Regions from separate parts of the Pseudomonas sp. NPDC089734 genome, predicted to be linked through region 2. Evidence: predicted binding sites of a transcription regulator. Region 2 holds the regulator's gene; each other region holds the start of a gene.

Evidence for each region. Region 2 encodes sigma-54, which starts transcription at its own class of promoters, with help from an activator protein. Its sites were predicted from a motif close to ANTGGCATNNANNTTGCTNT; they were not measured.
Region 1: the regulator sigma-54 is predicted to act here: its motif matches at 1,700-1,719, upstream of glnA (glutamate--ammonia ligase).
Region 3: the regulator sigma-54 is predicted to act here: its motif matches at 2,618-2,637, upstream of glnK (P-II family nitrogen regulator).
Region 4: the regulator sigma-54 is predicted to act here: its motif matches at 2,156-2,175, upstream of ACIPY9_RS23420 (flagellar basal body rod protein FlgF).

What each region holds. Positions count from the first base shown of each region.
Region 1 is NZ_JBIVGV010000002.1:245,876-250,367, forward strand. Features, by position in the region: gene thiI (tRNA uracil 4-sulfurtransferase ThiI) at 31-1,485, opposite strand; gene glnA (glutamate--ammonia ligase) at 1,818-3,224, shown strand; gene ACIPY9_RS03820 (cupin domain-containing protein) at 3,394-3,816, shown strand; gene ACIPY9_RS03825 (DUF4124 domain-containing protein) at 3,862-4,389, shown strand; gene ACIPY9_RS03830 (DUF4124 domain-containing protein) at 4,391-4,492, shown strand, end outside.
Region 2 is NZ_JBIVGV010000003.1:59,722-64,213, reverse strand. Features, by position in the region: gene lptA (lipopolysaccharide transport periplasmic protein LptA) at 1-133, shown strand, start outside; gene lptB (LPS export ABC transporter ATP-binding protein) at 134-859, shown strand; gene ACIPY9_RS05040 (RNA polymerase factor sigma-54) at 1,048-2,541, shown strand; gene hpf (ribosome hibernation-promoting factor, HPF/YfiA family) at 2,618-2,926, shown strand; gene ptsN (PTS IIA-like nitrogen regulatory protein PtsN) at 2,938-3,402, shown strand; gene rapZ (RNase adapter RapZ) at 3,405-4,262, shown strand; gene ACIPY9_RS05020 (HPr family phosphocarrier protein) at 4,279-4,492, shown strand, end outside.
Region 3 is NZ_JBIVGV010000013.1:41,498-45,989, reverse strand. Features, by position in the region: gene ACIPY9_RS16865 (secondary thiamine-phosphate synthase enzyme YjbQ) at 33-458, opposite strand; gene ACIPY9_RS16860 (ammonium transporter) at 701-2,038, opposite strand; gene glnK (P-II family nitrogen regulator) at 2,072-2,410, opposite strand; gene ACIPY9_RS16850 (accessory factor UbiK family protein) at 2,832-3,095, shown strand; gene ACIPY9_RS16845 (DoxX family protein) at 3,168-3,569, opposite strand; gene ACIPY9_RS16840 (hypothetical protein) at 3,667-4,041, opposite strand; gene ACIPY9_RS16835 (response regulator) at 4,213-4,492, shown strand, end outside.
Region 4 is NZ_JBIVGV010000027.1:2,594-7,085, reverse strand. Features, by position in the region: gene flgH (flagellar basal body L-ring protein FlgH) at 1-455, opposite strand, end outside; gene flgG (flagellar basal-body rod protein FlgG) at 528-1,316, opposite strand; gene ACIPY9_RS23420 (flagellar basal body rod protein FlgF) at 1,363-2,103, opposite strand; gene ACIPY9_RS23415 (hypothetical protein) at 2,386-2,577, shown strand; gene flgE (flagellar hook protein FlgE) at 2,673-4,010, opposite strand; gene ACIPY9_RS23405 (flagellar hook assembly protein FlgD) at 4,039-4,492, opposite strand, start outside.

The DNA.
Region 1 (4,492 bases), on a different contig from region 2:
CGCAAGCCACAGGCAAACAGCCCCGGGCACTTAGCTCGGTCGATATACGCGCACATTGGCATGCCCCTCACTGAGCAAATGATGAGCATGCAGGCGACTCATGACGCCTTTGTCGCAATACAACAGGTACTGGCGCGTGTTATCCAGCTCCTTGAAACGGCTGTTCAATGCATAGAACGGCAACGTCTGTATCTCGATGCCTGGAACTTGCAGCGGCTGGTCTTCCTGAGCATCCGGGTGGCGGATGTCGATGATGACCTGCCCTGCCAGCGCCTGGCTGACTTCCTCGATTTCAACGCTCTGGCTCAGGTCATCGATCACCCGATCGATGGTCACCAGCCTGGCGCGCTCGAGCGCTCGCTCGAGAATCGCCATGTCGAACTGTTGCTCTTCGTACTCAACGCGGTTGCGCTTGGCGTTGGTCTTGGGGTTGACCGAAATCACCCCGCAATATTCAGGCATGTGTCGGGCGAAGTCGGCGGTGCCGATTTCCGTCGCCTGATCGACGATGTCCTGCTTGTGGCTCGCGATCAAAGGTCGCAACACCAGTTTCTCGGTAGCCGAGTCGATCACCGAGAGATTCGGCAGTGTCTGGCTGGACACCTGCGAAATCGCTTCCCCGGTCACCAGCACATCGATGTCGAGACGGTCGGCAACAGATGAGGCAGCGCGTAACATCATACGCTTCAAAACTACACCCATATGACTGTTATCGACTTTCTGCAGAATTTCTCCCAGAACTTCCTCGAAAGGCACGCTGACGAACAGCACGCGCTGGGAACTGCCGTACTTCTTCCAGATGAAGTGGGCGACTTCCATCACGCCCAGCTCATGGGCACGACCGCCCAGATTGAAGAAGCAGAAGTGTGCCATGAGGCCGCGACGCATGATCTGATAAGCGGCAACGGTGGAGTCGAAACCACCGGACATCAGCACCAGTGTCTGCTCCAGAGCACCCAGCGGATAACCGCCCAGGCCCTGATGCTGGTCATGAATGACGAACAGGCGCTGGTCGCGGATTTCCATGCGCACCACGAGCTCGGGCTTGCGCAGTTCGATTCCGGCGGCGCCGCACTGCATGCGCAGTTTGCTGCCGACGTACTTCTCGACGTCCATGGAGCTGAAGTCGTGTCGACCTGCGCGCTTGCAGCGCACGGAAAACATCTTGCCGGGCAGCAGATCGCCATAATGCATCCGGCACTTGGCAACGATGTCGTCCATGTCGCCCAGCGGGTATTCAGCCACCTGCAGAAAGTTGGCAATGCCCGGCATGCAGCTCAGGCGCTCGGTGATGCCCTGCAGGATTTTCGGATCGGTCAGCCTTGTTTCGACCTCAAGGTTATCCCATACGCCACCCACGACAATGTCCGCGTCCAGATCCCTGAGCACGATACGAATGTTCTTGGCCAGCTGGCGGATGAACTTCTTGCGCACCGGCGGGCTTTTGATGGTGATTTCGGGAAAAACTTTAACGATTAGTTTCATGGAAACAGTGCGTGAGGTGCCGGCCGAAAAAGGGGGGCGCGGATTATAGCGGAAATTGCTCAAGGTTTAACCAGTTATCGCACTACCAATCATCAGCGCACCAAAAACGATCCTCGCATCATTTTAAAGCACCATAAAGGTGCGCGTTTTTAGCCTCAATCCGCTTTTCGCACCCGAAAAGCCTGCATTTCAGGCAAAAAACCCAACTCAGGGCACTGGCATGCAAATTGCTCCCTTGTGAGGCAGGTTGCCTTGGCAGAGTATCTGCGCCGGCATCACCCAAATTTAAGGGGCCAAAACTATAACCAGGCCCTAGCCACCCGGAGGACACCATGTCGAAGTCGGTTCAACTCATCAAAGATCATGACGTTAAATGGATTGATCTGCGCTTCACGGACACCAAAGGCAAGCAGCAGCACGTGACCATGCCAGCTCGCGATGCGCTGGATGATGACTTCTTTGAAGTCGGCAAGATGTTCGACGGTTCCTCCATTGCTGGCTGGAAAGGCATCGAAGCTTCCGACATGATCCTGCTGCCGGACGATGAAACCGCCGTTCTCGACCCGTTCACCGAAGAGCCTACCCTGATCCTGGTCTGCGACATCATCGAGCCGTCGACCATGCAAGGCTACGATCGCGACCCACGCGCCATCGCCCACCGCGCCGAGGAATACCTGAAGTCCACCGGTATCGGTGACACCGTATTCGTAGGTCCGGAGCCAGAATTCTTCGTCTTCGACGAAGTGAAATTCAAGTCCGACATCTCCGGCTCCATGTTCAAGATCTTCTCCGAACAGGCTTCCTGGATGACCGACGGCGACGTCGAAGGCGGCAACAAGGGCCACCGTCCTGGCGTCAAGGGTGGTTACTTCCCGGTTCCACCGGTCGACCACGACCACGAAATCCGCACCGCAATGTGCAACGCTCTGGAAGAAATGGGCCAGGTCGTGGAAGTTCACCACCACGAAGTGGCAACTGCCGGCCAGAACGAAATCGGCGTGAAATTCAACACGCTGGTTAAAAAGGCTGACGAAGTTCAGACCCTGAAATACTGCGTACACAACGTTGCCGACGCTTACGGCCGCACCGCTACCTTCATGCCGAAGCCTCTGTACGGCGACAACGGTTCGGGTATGCACGTCCACATGTCCATCGCCAAAGAAGGCAAGAACACCTTCGCAGGCGAAGGCTATGCCGGTCTGTCCGACACCGCTCTGTACTTCATCGGCGGTATCATCAAGCACGGTAAGGCACTGAACGGCTTCACCAACCCGTCGACCAACTCCTACAAGCGTCTGGTCCCAGGCTTCGAAGCTCCAGTGATGCTGGCCTACTCGGCTCGTAACCGTTCCGCTTCCATCCGTATTCCTTACGTCTCCAGCCCACGTGGCCGTCGTATCGAAGCACGCTTCCCGGATCCGGCAGCCAACCCGTACCTGGCATTCGCTGCCCTGTTGATGGCTGGCCTGGACGGCATCCAGAACAAGATCCACCCTGGCGATGCAGCTGACAAGAACCTGTATGACCTGCCGCCTGAAGAGGCCAAAGAGATCCCACAAGTTTGCGGCAGCCTGAAAGAAGCCCTGGAAGAGCTGGACAAAGGTCGTGCGTTCCTGACCAAAGGCGGCGTTTTCAGCGACGACTTCATCGACGCTTACATCGAGCTGAAAAGCGAAGAAGAAATCAAGGTTCGCACCTTCGTACACCCACTGGAATACGAGCTGTACTACAGCTGCTGATCCAGTAGCGCCAGCATTGATGGCGTCAATGAGGCCTCCTTCGGGAGGCCTTTTTCATGTCCGCGTTTTTTACGGACTGGTAATAAATACTTAGCGCCTTACAGCCCGACTTTTTTGGAATTCTCGTGTTTTCGCATTGAAGCCGATGCTTCGCAAAATCGAGGTCTCCATGAACATCATTTCCCTGTTACTCGCCACCTGCCTTTTATCCAGCCATGTCGCCTTCGCCGACAGCCCCATGGAGAACAAGGGACAACCCACATCACAGATCCTGCTTCAGTCCACTCAGTCATGGGACGGGACGTCCTACAGGGCCTACCCGAAGGGCCAGCCGGAATTGAGCATCCTCAAGATCACTATCCCGGCGAACACCACACTCAAATGGCATAAACACCCGATTCCCAACGCGGCCTATGTGCTTTCCGGCGAACTGAAGGTACAGGCCAAGAAAGGGGGCAAATCCATTCGCCTCAAAGCAGGTGACACGCTGGCCGAAATGGTGGATATCATTCACCGCGGCGCGACCGGGGACTCTCCGGTCGAACTGGTTGTGTTCTATGCTGGAGCCGTTGGAACACCGTTATCTCAATAAAGTGGCAGCCGCCTTCCCTGCCTTTATCCCGTCACTGGAGCCTTCATGCGCCTTTGCCTTATCTGCCTGCTGCTGTTTACAACATGGCCAGTGGCTGCGCAGATCTACAAATACACCGACGCCAACGGCAATACGGCTTACAGCAACCAGCCTCCGGACGGGACAAAGGCCGAGGCCGTTGTGCTGCCACCGCTCAACAGTGTCGAGACGTTACAGGCACCCAAGAATACCGCTCCCGTCCCTCAGGAACGGCAGCTCAACCTGCCTCAGGCAATCGCCTACCCGACACTGGAACTGACCGACCTGCCAACCGACGAAGCATTACGGGCCAACAACGGCACCTTTACTGTCGGCGTCAGGATTCAACCTCGCCTGCAACAACCCCATCAATTGCAATTACTGGTCGATGGAAACCCTTACGGGCAACCGTCCAATGTACCCCGCCTTCAGGTCGTGAACATCGATCGCGGCGAGCACAGCTTTGCCGTTGTGGTGAAAGACGGGGAGCGCATCATCCAGCAAAGCCCGACCATCACCCTGACGGTACAACGCGTCCATATCGGAAGACCTTGAGATGCAAGTCGTGCGCTGCCTGCTGGCATGCCTGTCATTGATGTCGATCCTGCCCGCCACAGCCGATGTCTATACCTACATCGATGCCAACGGCAATCGGGTG
Region 2 (4,492 bases):
CGTCTATGACACCGTGAGACAGGTTGTCACCGCAGGCCGGGCCAATGGCGCCGCCAAAGTGACCGCGCCGCGCCCACGGATCGACATGGTCATCCAGCCCAAAAAGAAAACCGAACAGCAGAAGGCCCAGTAAATGGCGACGCTTAAAGCCCAGCACCTGGCCAAGAGCTACAAGAGCCGTCAGGTCGTACGCGATGTAAGTCTGTCCATCGACAGCGGTCAGATCGTAGGCTTGCTGGGCCCCAACGGTGCCGGCAAGACGACCTGCTTCTACATGATTGTCGGTCTGGTACAGGCCGATCAGGGCCGCGTCCTGATCGACGACCTGGATGTCAGCCATCAGCCGATGCACGGCCGCGCACGCGCAGGCATCGGCTATCTGCCTCAGGAAGCCTCGATCTTCCGCAAGCTGTCCGTGGCCGACAACATCATGGCAATCCTTGAAACCCGCAAGGAACTTGACGGCGCAGCACGCCGCAAGGAGCTGGAAAGCCTGCTGCAGGAATTCCACATCAGCCACATCCGCGACAACCTGGGCATGAGCCTCTCGGGCGGTGAACGCCGCCGGGTCGAAATCGCACGGGCACTGGCCACGGCTCCCAAGTTCATCCTGCTCGACGAACCGTTCGCAGGCGTAGACCCCATCTCGGTGGGCGATATCAAGCAGATCATTCATCACCTGAAAGCCAAGGGCATCGGCGTGTTGATCACCGATCACAACGTCCGCGAAACCCTGGACATCTGTGAAACCGCCTACATCGTCAACGATGGCCAACTGATCGCCGAAGGCGACTCAGAGACCATTCTGGCAAACCAGCTGGTGAAAGAAGTCTATCTCGGCCACGAGTTCCGCCTGTAAGTCGATGCAGTGTTCCAGCTCTTTTGACCCGAGCATTGTCTGAGCACCCTGTTGACAATTCATTATTTGTCATGACGCTCTAGGCAAACACTTCAGATTCAGGCATATAACTTGCTTAAGTTTGGCGCTTCGGCGCCCTGTAGTGGATGGCGCATGTGCGCCGGCGAATAAGGTGTTTAGCCCCTGCCATGAAACCATCGCTAGTCTTGAGAATGGGCCAGCAGCTGACGATGACGCCGCAGCTGCAACAGGCTATCCGCTTGCTCCAGTTATCGACCCTGGATCTCCAGCAGGAAATCCAGGAGGCGCTGGAGTCGAACCCTATGCTGGAACGCCAGGAAGAAGGCGACGACTTCGACAACTCCGATCCCCTGGCCGACAATATCGAGCAAAAGCCCAATACAGAGGTTCAGGAGCCCACCTACCAGGAATCCACGCCGACCGTGGACAACCTGGAGGACGGCGAGTGGAACGAACGCATTCCCAACGAACTCCCTGTCGACACCGCCTGGGAAGACGTTTATCAGACCAGCGCCAGCAGCCTGCCCAGCAACGATGACGATGAATGGGATTTCACCACCCGCACATCCGCCGGCGAGAGCCTGCAAAGCCATCTGCTCTGGCAACTGAACGTCGCGCCGATGTCGGACAAGGACCGGCTGATTGCCGTGACCCTGATCGACTGCATCAACAACCAGGGCTATCTCGACGAGACCCTGGAAGAGATTGTCGAGGCATTCGACCCTGAACTGGATATCGAACTCGACGAAATCGAAGCCGTTCTGCACAGAATCCAGCAATTCGAGCCCGCCGGTATCGGTGCCCGCAACCTGAGCGAATGCCTGTTGCTGCAACTGCGCCAACTGCCGGCAAAAACCCGCTGGCTGAGCGAAGCCCAACACTTGGTCACCGACTACATCGACCTGCTGGGCAGCCGAGACTACACACAGCTCATGCGTCGCATGAAGCTCAAGGAAGACGAACTTCGCCAGGTCATCGAGCTGGTCCAGAGCCTGAACCCGCGTCCGGGCTCACAGATCGAATCCACCGAAGCCGAATACGTTGTACCGGACGTGATCGTGCGCAAGGACAACGAGCGCTGGCTGGTCGAGCTGAACCAGGAATCGGTGCCACGCCTGCGCGTCAATCCGCAATACGCCGGTTTCGTACGCCGGGCCGACACCAGCGCCGACAACACCTTCATGCGCAACCAGTTGCAGGAGGCTCGCTGGTTCATCAAGAGCCTGCAAAGCCGCAACGAAACCCTGATGAAGGTCGCGACCCAGATCGTCGAGCATCAACGCGGTTTCCTTGAATATGGCGACGAAGCCATGAAGCCGCTCGTCCTGCATGACATCGCCGAAGCCGTGGGCATGCATGAATCGACGATCTCCCGCGTCACCACCCAGAAGTTCATGCACACCCCAAGGGGTATTTACGAGCTGAAATACTTCTTCTCCAGCCACGTAAGCACCTCTGAAGGCGGCGAATGCTCCTCGACGGCAATCCGCGCAATCATTAAAAAACTGGTTGCCGCCGAAAATCAGAAAAAGCCGTTGAGTGATAGCAAGATCGCTGGTTTACTGGAGGCACAAGGCATTCAAGTCGCCCGTCGCACAGTTGCCAAGTACCGCGAATCACTGGGGATTGCACCTTCGAGTGAGCGCAAGCGACTGATGTGATGCAGGCAGAGCCACAGCGTTCCAGCGGCAGGAATAACCCCCTGCCTCTTTATGCACTGGCAAAGGAGAAAGCTGTATGCAAGTCAATATCAGTGGACACCAACTGGAAGTGACCAAGCCCCTTCGCGAATACGTGGAGCTCAAGCTCAAGAAGCTCGAAGGGCATTTTGACAAGATTACTAACGTGCAGGTCACGATGGCTGTCGAGAAGCTGAAGCAGAAAATCGAAGCCACGCTGCACATCCATGGTGGAGAGGTGGTGGCCAATGCCGAGCATGACGACATGTACGCAGCCATCGACCTTCTCACTGATAAGCTCGACAGACAATTGCTCAAGCACAAGGAGAAGCAGCAGAACATCCTTAAAGGTGCGACAGCTCGCTAACACTCATCCAAATGATCCGACTTGAAAATATCCTGACCCCCGGCCGTTCATGCGTGAACGTGCCGGGCGGCAGTAAAAAGCGTGTACTCGAACAAATTGCCAACCTGATCGGCCGCGAAGTGCCGAGCATGGATCAGCAAACCGTGTTTGAAAGCCTTGTTGCCCGTGAAAAACTGGGATCGACCGGTTTTGGAAACGGCATCGCCATTCCCCATTGCCGCCTGCCAGGCTGTGAAACGCCGGTCAGCGCGGTTATCCGTCTGGAATCCCCTATCGATTTCGATGCCATCGACGGTGCCCCGGTCGACCTGCTGTTTGTCCTGCTCGTCCCGGAAGCTGCCACCGATGAACACCTGGAGCTGCTGCGCCAGATCGCCAGCATGCTCGACCGCACAGAAGTGCGTGATCGCCTACGCAGTGCCGAAAGCGGTGAAACGCTTTATAAAGTGGTACTGGACGTACAGAACGGGCACTGATCATGCGCATGATCGTCGTCAGTGGTCGCTCGGGTTCAGGCAAGAGCACGGCTCTGGATGTGCTGGAAGACAACGGTTTCTACTGCGTTGATAACCTTCCTGCCGGCCTGCTCCCGGAACTGGCCGAGCGTGCCCTGATCAACACGGAACTGGCCGAGCCCCTGCTGGCGGTCTCCATCGACGCACGCAACCTGCCCAGTCACCTGACGCGTTTCCCGCAGATGCTTGCAGAAGTACGTGCGCGCAATATCCAGTGCGACGTTCTTTACCTGGATGCCGATGAAGCCACCCTGCTCAAGCGTTTCTCCGAAACGCGCCGTCGTCATCCGCTGAGCACGGCGAACCGCTCGCTGGCAGAAGCCATCCATGACGAAACCACATTGCTGGGACCGATCATCGATCTGTCCGACCTCAAGATCAACACCACGCACCTGAACCTCTATCAGCTACGCGATACCCTCAAGCTTCGCCTGCTGAACAGGCCGGAACCCGGCACGGCATTCCTGATCGAATCCTTTGGTTTCAAACGTGGCATGCCGGTAGATGCGGATCTCGTCTTTGATGTGCGCTGCCTGCCCAACCCGTACTGGAAGCCGGAACTGCGTGATCATTCCGGCCTCGATGCACCGGTTGTCGAGTATCTGGCCGCTCAGCCGGATGTGGAGGAGATGTTTCAGGACATTTTTTCCTACCTCAACAAATGGCTGCCTCGCTTCGCGGCCAGTAACCGGTCCTACGTTACCATTGCCATTGGCTGCACAGGCGGACATCACCGCTCCGTCTACCTGACGGAACGACTGGGTCAGGTCCTGCAACAATCACTCAAGAACGTTCAGGTTCGCCACCGCGACCTAAGCTGAAAGGATTTTCACTGCGATGCCCGCTCGTCAAATCACCATCATCAACAAACTGGGCCTGCACGCCCGCGCTGCCGCCAAGTTCGTGGGTGTCGCCGGCAAGTTTCCCTGCCAGATCAGAGTTGGCCGTTCACCGGACAGCATGGTCGATGGCAAGAGCATCATGGCAGTGATGATGCTGGCGGCCGGTAAAGGCACCGAGATTCATCTGCTGACCGAAGGCGAAGGCGAGC
Region 3 (4,492 bases), on a different contig from region 2:
GGAAAAAATTCAACAACCGCTGAATACAGCGGTCATGCCCATTCACCCTGAAGGGTGGCAAGGACATTGCGAGCACCACCGACCTCTCGATGCTCGCCTAAATAAACACCTTGCCAGGTGCCCAACGCCAATCGCCCCGCCGTCACCGGCAAAACCAACTGGCAGCCTAGCAAACTGGCCTTGAAATGCGCCGGCAAATCGTCAGGACCTTCGTCGTTGTGCTCATATCCATTGGCACTTTCAGGTACCAGACGGCTGAAAAAACGCTCGAAATCACGACGCACCGCCGGATCGGCATTCTCGTTGACCGTCAACGAAGCCGAGGTATGTTGCAGCCACAAATGCAGCAATCCGACTCGACAACCACGCAGCTCGGGCAAGCCTGCCAGTATCTCGTCCGTCACCAGATGAAACCCACGGGGCCTTGCCCGGAGGGTAATTCTGGATTGATGCCACATACCGTTCTCCGCACGTTCGGCGCGCATTCTAACCCGACTGAGAAAAAAGCAAAGCGCGCAATAAACCGGTCGCCCAACAAGTTAACGATCATCTCGATGACAACATTACGACCACGGCATCGTCACACCGGAATCATTGGCAGCGACACTGACAATGGAAGCCTGAATACCTGAATGGTTCACAAAAGTCAGGCAAAAAAAATGCCCGGAAGCCGGGCATTTCTTTCAGCAGCTACGGTTAATTACAAGTTGTAGCCACGCTCATTGTGTTGCGCAAGGTCCAGACCCACAGACTCTTCCTCGTCAGTGACACGCAGGCCCATGACCGCGTCGAGCACCTTGAGGATGATGAACGTCACGATGGCGGTGTACACCACGGTGAACGCCACGCCTTTGAACTGAATCCAGACTTGAGCGCCGATGTCGGTCACAGTACCGAAGCCACCCAGCGCAGGAGCTGCGAAAACACCTGTCAGGATTGCACCGACGATACCGCCGATACCGTGAACGCCGAATGCGTCCAGGGAGTCATCGTAGCCCAGCTTGCGTTTCAGGCTGGTGGCGCAGAAGAAGCAGATCACGCCAGCCGCCAGGCCGATGATCAGTGCACCCATCGGGCCGACAGTACCGGCAGCAGGTGTAATGGCAACCAGACCGGCAACCACACCCGAAGCGATACCCAGAGCGCTTGGCTTGCCGTGGGTCAGCCACTCGGCGAACATCCAGCCCAGAGCCGCAGCAGCGGTCGCGATCTGAGTCACCAGCATGGCCATACCGGCTGTGCCGTTGGCAGCAGCAGCGGAACCGGCGTTGAAACCGAACCAGCCGATCCACAGCATGGCCGCGCCGATCAGGGTGTAACCCAGGTTGTGCGGAGCCATCGGGGTGGTCGGGAAGCCTTTACGCTTGCCCAGTACCAGACAGGCAACCAGACCGGCTACACCCGCGTTGATGTGAACGACGGTGCCGCCTGCGAAGTCCAGAACGCCCCAGTCCCACATCAGGCCACCGACGCCGCCCCAGACCATGTGGGCGATTGGCGCGTAGACCAGCGTGAACCAGATACCCATGAAGATCAGCATCGCGGAGAACTTCATGCGTTCTGCGAAAGCGCCGACGATCAGGGCCGGGGTGATGATGGCGAAGGTCATCTGGAAGGTGACGAACACGGCTTCAGGGAACAGCGCCGCAGCACCGGTGATGCTGGAAGGCGTGATGCCTGCCAGGAACGCCTTGCCCATGCCGCCGAAGAAGGAGTTGAAGTTGACGACGCCCGCTTCCATGCCGGTGGTGTCGAACGCAATGCTGTAGCCATAGATGACCCACAGAATGCTGATCAGACCGGTAATGGCAAAGCACTGCATCATCACGGAAAGAATGTTTTTGGAGCGGACCATGCCGCCGTAGAACAAGGCCAGACCGGGAATGGTCATGAACAGCACCAGAGCGGTTGCTGTCAGCATCCAGGCGGTGTCGCCCGAATTGAGAACGGGGGCTGCCACTTCGTCTGCCGCCATGGCAAGGCCAGGGGTTACGAGGGACAACAGGGCTCCTAGCCCTGCGAATTGACGCAGAGTCATATTGTTTACTCCTGGGGCGTGGGGTTTGGCGGCTTAAATGGCGTCGGTATCGGTTTCGCCGGTACGGATGCGTATAGCCTGTTCCAGATTGACTACGAATATTTTGCCGTCCCCGATCTTGCCGGTATTGGCAGCCTTGGTGATGGCTTCGATGACACGATCCAGATCCTTGTCATCGATGGCGACATCGATCTTCACCTTGGGAAGGAAGTCGACGACGTATTCCGCACCGCGATACAGCTCGGTGTGACCCTTCTGGCGACCGAAACCTTTGACCTCGGTAACAGTGATGCCCTGCACGCCGATTTCGGACAGCGACTCGCGCACGTCGTCCAATTTGAACGGCTTGATGATTGCAGTGACTAGCTTCATGAAAACTTTCTCCCGAATTGGTGGACTTGCCCCAGGAAAACAAACCCGACTCAAGTCTAAGCGCAGTGCCTGGCTTTGTAACGCGTCGGTCGCCAGTTAAAGGCCAGACCAACTCCAGAAAACCGCTTCTGACGAAACACATCCCCGCTCCGCCTGCCGCACTGCATTCGTCACAGCGACTGCATCAGTGCATGGGTCATTAGCCCTTAAGCAGAAAGCTTGCCATCTCGTGAATATTCATCAAATACAGGGCCTTGAGCACTTATCCTGTCCTTTTACCCACTTTTGGCCCCACGCAACGCACAACTACAGTGCACGCGTGCCCGCCCCCACGCTCAATAACTGTGCACCCGCAATGCACTGAAAATGACTATAGACGCTGCGTGCTACACTGCCGCCCATCTGATTCCGGAAATTCATCATGCTCGCGCCCAAAGCTTTCCTCGACGCCCTGAGCGGCCACGCTTCCCGCCTGTTCAACGGCGAAAACCCACTGCCACGCAACGAATTCGAAACCCAGTTCAAGGCCCTGCTGCAAAGCGGTTTCAGCAAGCTGGATCTGGTCAGCCGCGAGGAATTCGACAGCCAGATGGCCGTCCTTGCCCGGACACGTGCGCGCCTGGAAGCCCTGGAGGCCAAAGTGGCGGAAATGGAAGAGAAGCTGGGAAGCACCGGGCGGGATTGAGGGAGCCTTTCCCTCGAGAAAGCATCAGGGCGTGCGACCATTGCGGATTCGCACACCCCCTCGCTCACAGGCTCAAGACCTGTTTTGACGCCAGGCATCCAGACTGAGACTGCCCGGACTGCCCGCCATGACCTGAAGCAGGCCGCCGCAGATGGCAATGTTCTTCAGGAAATTGATCAGTTGCATCTTCTCGGCGAAGTTCGCGTGGAAGACCAAAGCAGTCACCAGCGTAAACAGGGCCATGCCCGCCGCCACTAATTTTGTGCGATACCCCAGCAGCAAGGCTGAAGCAAAGCCCAACTCCACCAGAAGCGAGCCGGCATAAGCGAGTACCGGGAAAGGAAGACCTGCATTCGCGATATAGGTCATCGTGGCGGCAGGTGCCACAATCTTGCCCAGACCGCCATACAGAAACAGCAAACTCAACAGAACGCGTCCGGCAAAGGAGCAATAATCTTCTTTAGTGTGGGTCATACCAGTGATTCCAAAAGACAAGAAACATTCAAGACAGGCGATAGAGCGCATTAATAATTATCGCCACTTCACTCCAGGCAGAATCGACACGCCGTGGTTATAGGGAAACTTCCTTTATCAACTCACCTGTTTCATCCCGCAGTTGCAGATGAAGGTTGTGGCTCCCGCCCACCAGTTTCAGGTTATAACGACTCTCCGGCAGGAAATGATCGAACTTGAAAGACGCGAAGCGGCTGACGGTACTGCCCTCGAAACTCTGACTGACGATCAGCACCTCAAGCTCGTGGGCACCGGGGCTCAGCTGGAAATAGCGCCCGTCACGGACTGTGCTGCCGTCGACCTTTTGTGCCAATAACGTATTTTTATTGTTCGCAGACATCTCCACCAGGCTGGACGTCTTATCCGGTGCAGGCAATACCGTCGAGCAGGCAGAAATAATAAGGAGCGAACAGACAATCAGTAACTTCTTCATCGGGGTTCACCAAGGACTATCATAGGGATCGAAAAGTACGGGTGAATGATGGGAAGCGAGGATTAAGAGGACATTAAGACCTGTACGGTTATCACGACCTGAACAGCCGTTTCACTTAATCCTGCCTTAATGCTGACGACGTACCATGAGTTATTTACAAGAGTGGCGATCATGCGTGTATTGCTAACCGAAGACGATCAGCTTATTGCCGAAGGTGTGATTGCCGGATTGAACGCTCAGGGCTTCACGGTGGAGCATGTCACAAACGCCGCCGACACCGAGGCAATGGTGTCGGCCGCTCAGTTCGATGTCATGATTCTGGACCTCGGACTGCCGGACAGAGACGGCCTGACACTCCTGCGACGCCTGCGCCAGCGCTCGTTTCACCTGCCGGTGCTCATTCTCACCGCCAGAGACTCGATCACGGATCGGGTGGCCGGCCTGCAGGCGG
Region 4 (4,492 bases), on a different contig from region 2:
ACCGAGCCGGTCAGGCTGTTGCTCTGTGCCGCCTGGCCATCACCCGCTGTAGAGCGGGAACCCGTGTAACCGGCATTGAGACTCAGATCATTGCTGCCGATCGGGTTATTGGTTCTCAAGCCGGAGCCGAACAACGAGGTCAGACCAACGCTGGTGGTGCTGTCCTTGGTGATCGCAGAGCTGGCTGCCTTGCTGGAAGCCATCCGCTCGGCAAGGGTGATCGTAATGATGTCACCGACCCGGAACGCCTTGCGGTCGCCATACAGGTTCTGCTCGAAACCGGCCTGATAGATCGCACCGTTGTTGGCGGCAGCGGAAATCGGCGTACGAGGCAACACCGGAGCGTAATAAGGGTCATTGGGCTTGGCAGCAGGTGCCACACAGCCCGACAGCAAGACGATCCCGCACAATGGAGCGATCAACACTGAAAAACGCAGAACAGATAGGCGTTTCATGACACTTGAAACCTCGCGGTGTAGCAGGCGCCGAACAGGCGCCTCATCGGTTTGAGCAGATACATCAGGGTCTTACAGATTCTGAGTCAGGTTCTGCAACATCTGGTCGGCGGTCGAAATGACCTTGGAGTTCATCTCGTAGGCACGCTGAGTGGTGATCATGTTCACCAGCTCCTCGACCGTGCTCACGTTGGAGTTTTCCAGGGTGTTCTGCAGGGTGGTACCCAGACCGTTCAAGCCAGGCGTACCGACCTGTGGTGCACCACTGGAACCGGTCTCCAGGTACAGGTTGCCACCGATGGCCTGCAGGCCGGCCGGGTTGATGAACTCGGCCGTCTGAATGTTGCCGATGACCTGAGGTGCAGCGGTGTTACCCGCGACCGTGATCGAAACGGTACCGTCCTGACCGACAGTGAAAGTCTGGGCGTTTTGCGGAACCACGATGGCAGGCTCCAGGGCATAACCGTTCGCCGTCACGATCTGACCGGTGGAATCCAGGTGGAAAGTACCGTCACGCGAATAGGCGATGGTGCCGTCAGGCTGAGAAATCTGGAAAAAACCACGGCCGTTGATTGCCAGGTCCAGAGGGTTCTCGGTGGTTTGCAGGCTGCCGGCGGTGAAGCTCTTCTGGGTGCCGACGATGCGCACGCCCGTACCGACCTGAAGACCCGATGGCAATTCGCTGTCCTGAGTGGACTGAGCACCCGGCTGGCGCTTGATCTGATAGAGCAGGTCCTGGAACTCGGCACGATCGCTCTTGAAACCTGTGGTCGAAACGTTCGCCAGGTTGTTGGAGATCGTAGCCAGGTTGGTGTCCTGAGCAGCGAGGCCGGTTTTCGCAACGTATAGTGCAGGAAGCATTCGTTTTCTCCTCAAGCGCCGGATTGTCGGCGCAAGCTGTCAATGGTTAGCCAAGTTGCAAGACGCGAGCCATCGCCTGATCATCTTCTTCAGCTGTTTTCATCATCTTGACGTGCAATTCGAACTGTCGTGCCAAGGCCAGCACCGAGGTCATTTCCTCCACGGCATTGACGTTGCTCGCCTGCAGGAAACCCGACTCGACGCGCACAGTGGCATCCATCGGCGCAGCTTGACCGCTCTTGGTATGGATCAAGCCGTCAGGGCCTTTCTCCATGGTGTTCAGATCGGGATTGACCAGCTTGATCCGATCGACTTCTGCCATGACCTGCGGGCTTTCACCCATCGAACGAATGCTGATGGTGCCGTCGGCACCGATCTCGATCTGTTGCTCGGGCGGCACGGCAATCGGCCCGCCATTGCCCATGACCGGCAAACCGCTGCCGTCGCGCAACACACCCAGGGCGTCGATATTCATGCCGGCACTGCGGGTATAGGCCTCACCACCGTCGGGCGTCTGGACTGCAATCCAGCCATCGCCCTTGACGGCCACGTCCAGCTCACGGCCCGTCTGGACCAGCGCACCACCGGAAAAGTCAGTCCCAGGACGCTCACCCATCGCATAGGCACGCGAAGGCATGACCTCGCCAAATACCGGCATGGAGCGGGCCTGCTGCAGGTCGCGCATGAAGCCATTGGTCGATACGTTAGCCAGGTTGTTGGCATGAACCTTTTGCGACTGAGCGTTTTCAGACGCTCCGCTCATTGCGACGTAAAGCAACTTGTCCACAGTCTTCCTCCTCCGACAGACGCTTGCCGCCTGTAGCTGTTCTGAGAGGGTAGGAGCAATTTTTGGACCAACTTTTCAGACTCGATACAAATGCCTGATTAGCCTGTAAAAACGGGAGAACCCCGGAAGATTTTCGGCAAGTCGACGCAAGGGAGTGGCGGTAGATTGCCGCCCTTCGACAGCCCGACACGACATACCGCCAAAAAAACTTCCCTCCCCTCTCACCATCCTCGCTCCACCCGAGTGATACTCTTGCCTGAGTACCACCTGACGGAAGCCAACATGCACTGTCGCAAACGCGTTCTCACCCTTGCCACCGCCTGCCTGATGAGCTGCACCCTTCTCGCCCAGGCAGCACCCGCCCGCTACTACAAATGGCAAGGACAAGACATGATCATTTGCGCCCAGACCAGCCCTGGACCCGGCTGGAAACGACTCAATGGCTCTTTCGTCAAGTCCGACTGCTCGATTTGACGCCCCTCACCAGCTCACCTCCAGACCCAGACACCCCAAAACGAAAAAAGCCCCTTGCAAAGGGGCTTTCTCCAACACCTCATCAGACCTGATTATCAGGTCATCTGAATGGTGGTCTGCATGATGGTGCTTTCAGTCGAAATGGTTTTCGCATTCGCCTGATAGTTGCTTTGCGCCTTGATCAGGTTCACCAGCTCGACCGTCAGGTCCACGTTGGACTCTTCCAGCGCCTGGCCAGTGATGTAGCCAAGAGTACCGGACTGCGGCACACCGGTCAGCGCAATACCGGAAGCAAAGGTTTCACGCCAGTTGGTTCCGCCAGCAGGAGACAACCCTTGAACGTTGGCGAAGGTGGTCAGGGCAACCTGACCAATCACCTTGGACTGACCGTTGGTGTAAGTGGCAAACAGGTTGCCGCTTGCATCAACGCTCATGTCACTGATCTGACCGGCAGCGTAGCCGTTCTGAGTACCGCTTGTACGACCCGAGACCGTAGCGGTCTGAGTAGCACCGGTCATATCGAACTGAATACCGCCCGTTACGCTGGCTGCACCGTTGGCAACCCAGGTAGCCGAAGTACCTGTACCGGTCTGCACGGCTGGCACCCAGTTATTGATCTGGAAAGTACCGTCCGCGTTGACCGCAATATTGGTGCTGCTCGACGGAGACGTCGGCGTTGTAGTCGTATCAATGACCAGGTTCCCGGAGGAGTCGAAGGTCAGGTTGTTACGCTCAGCCACTGCCGTCGTCGGATCGGAGATGCTACGACCATCGATCAACGAATACATGGCCCAGGTGTTGGTGCCGGTTTTCGCAAAATAGCTTTCCAGCTTGTGCTCGTTACCCTGAGAGTCGTAAACCGACGTGCTGTAGGTAAAGTTGTAGCTGTTGGTGTTGGTTGCATCGAAAGGACTGATCGTCGGAACAGTCGATGTCGAATTGAGGCTCGCCACGTTGGTGATGATACTGGTGGCCTTGGCCGGCTGGTTCGAGCTGTCGACCCTCAGGTCACCCAGCACGCCAACAGCCACGACACCGTTTTCATCGACGTTATAACCCTGCAGATTCATGCCCGAGCTATTGACGACATACCCGTCTTTATCGGTATGGAATGCACCGGCACGGGTATACAGGTTTTCACCGTTATTGCTGATCATGAAGAAGCCGTTGCCGTTGATCGCCAGGTCGAGACTGTTACCTGTCCCGGTGGTCAGGCCACCCTGGGCAAACTGCTGGGAAACGGCTGCCGTGTAAACACCGCTACCGACACTGGTACCACCGGAGGTGCCCCGAATCGATTGCGCGTACTGGTCAGCAAATTCGATACGCGATTGCTTGAAACCTGTGGTCGCCACGTTGGCAATGTTGTTGCCGGTCACGTCGAGACTTTTGTTTGCCGCATAGAGCCCACTGAGGCCGATATTGAATGACATGTACCACTCCTTCGCCGTCTAGTCGGCTCTATATTCCGATTGATTGAACTTTGGACAGGGCGATCGAGCTACCGCCTGCCAGATTCAACGTCATTTCCCCACCACTGACAGCCGTCGTAACGCTATTGACCGTGGCAGGCAGGTAAGTGCTGAAAGCCGTGTTCGTACCATTGACAGTGCCGCTGGCAACAAACTTGTAAGTCCCGGATGCCAGGGCAACACCTTCACTACTGAGTCCGTCCCAGGTGAAGCTCGCATTGCCGGCACTCTGAGAGCCCAGATCGATCGTATCGACCTGAGTACCGGTGGAGTCGTAGACCTTGACCGTCGTCGCAGTGGTCGAAGCCGGGATCACGACCGAACCGGTCAAGCCCTTCGAGGTGTCGACCTGCGCCGTGCCGGTCTCGACGATCACCGAGCGACCGACCAGGGACGAAGCCTGCAGTGCCTGGGAAGACTTGTAGCTGGTTGCAATCGAATCG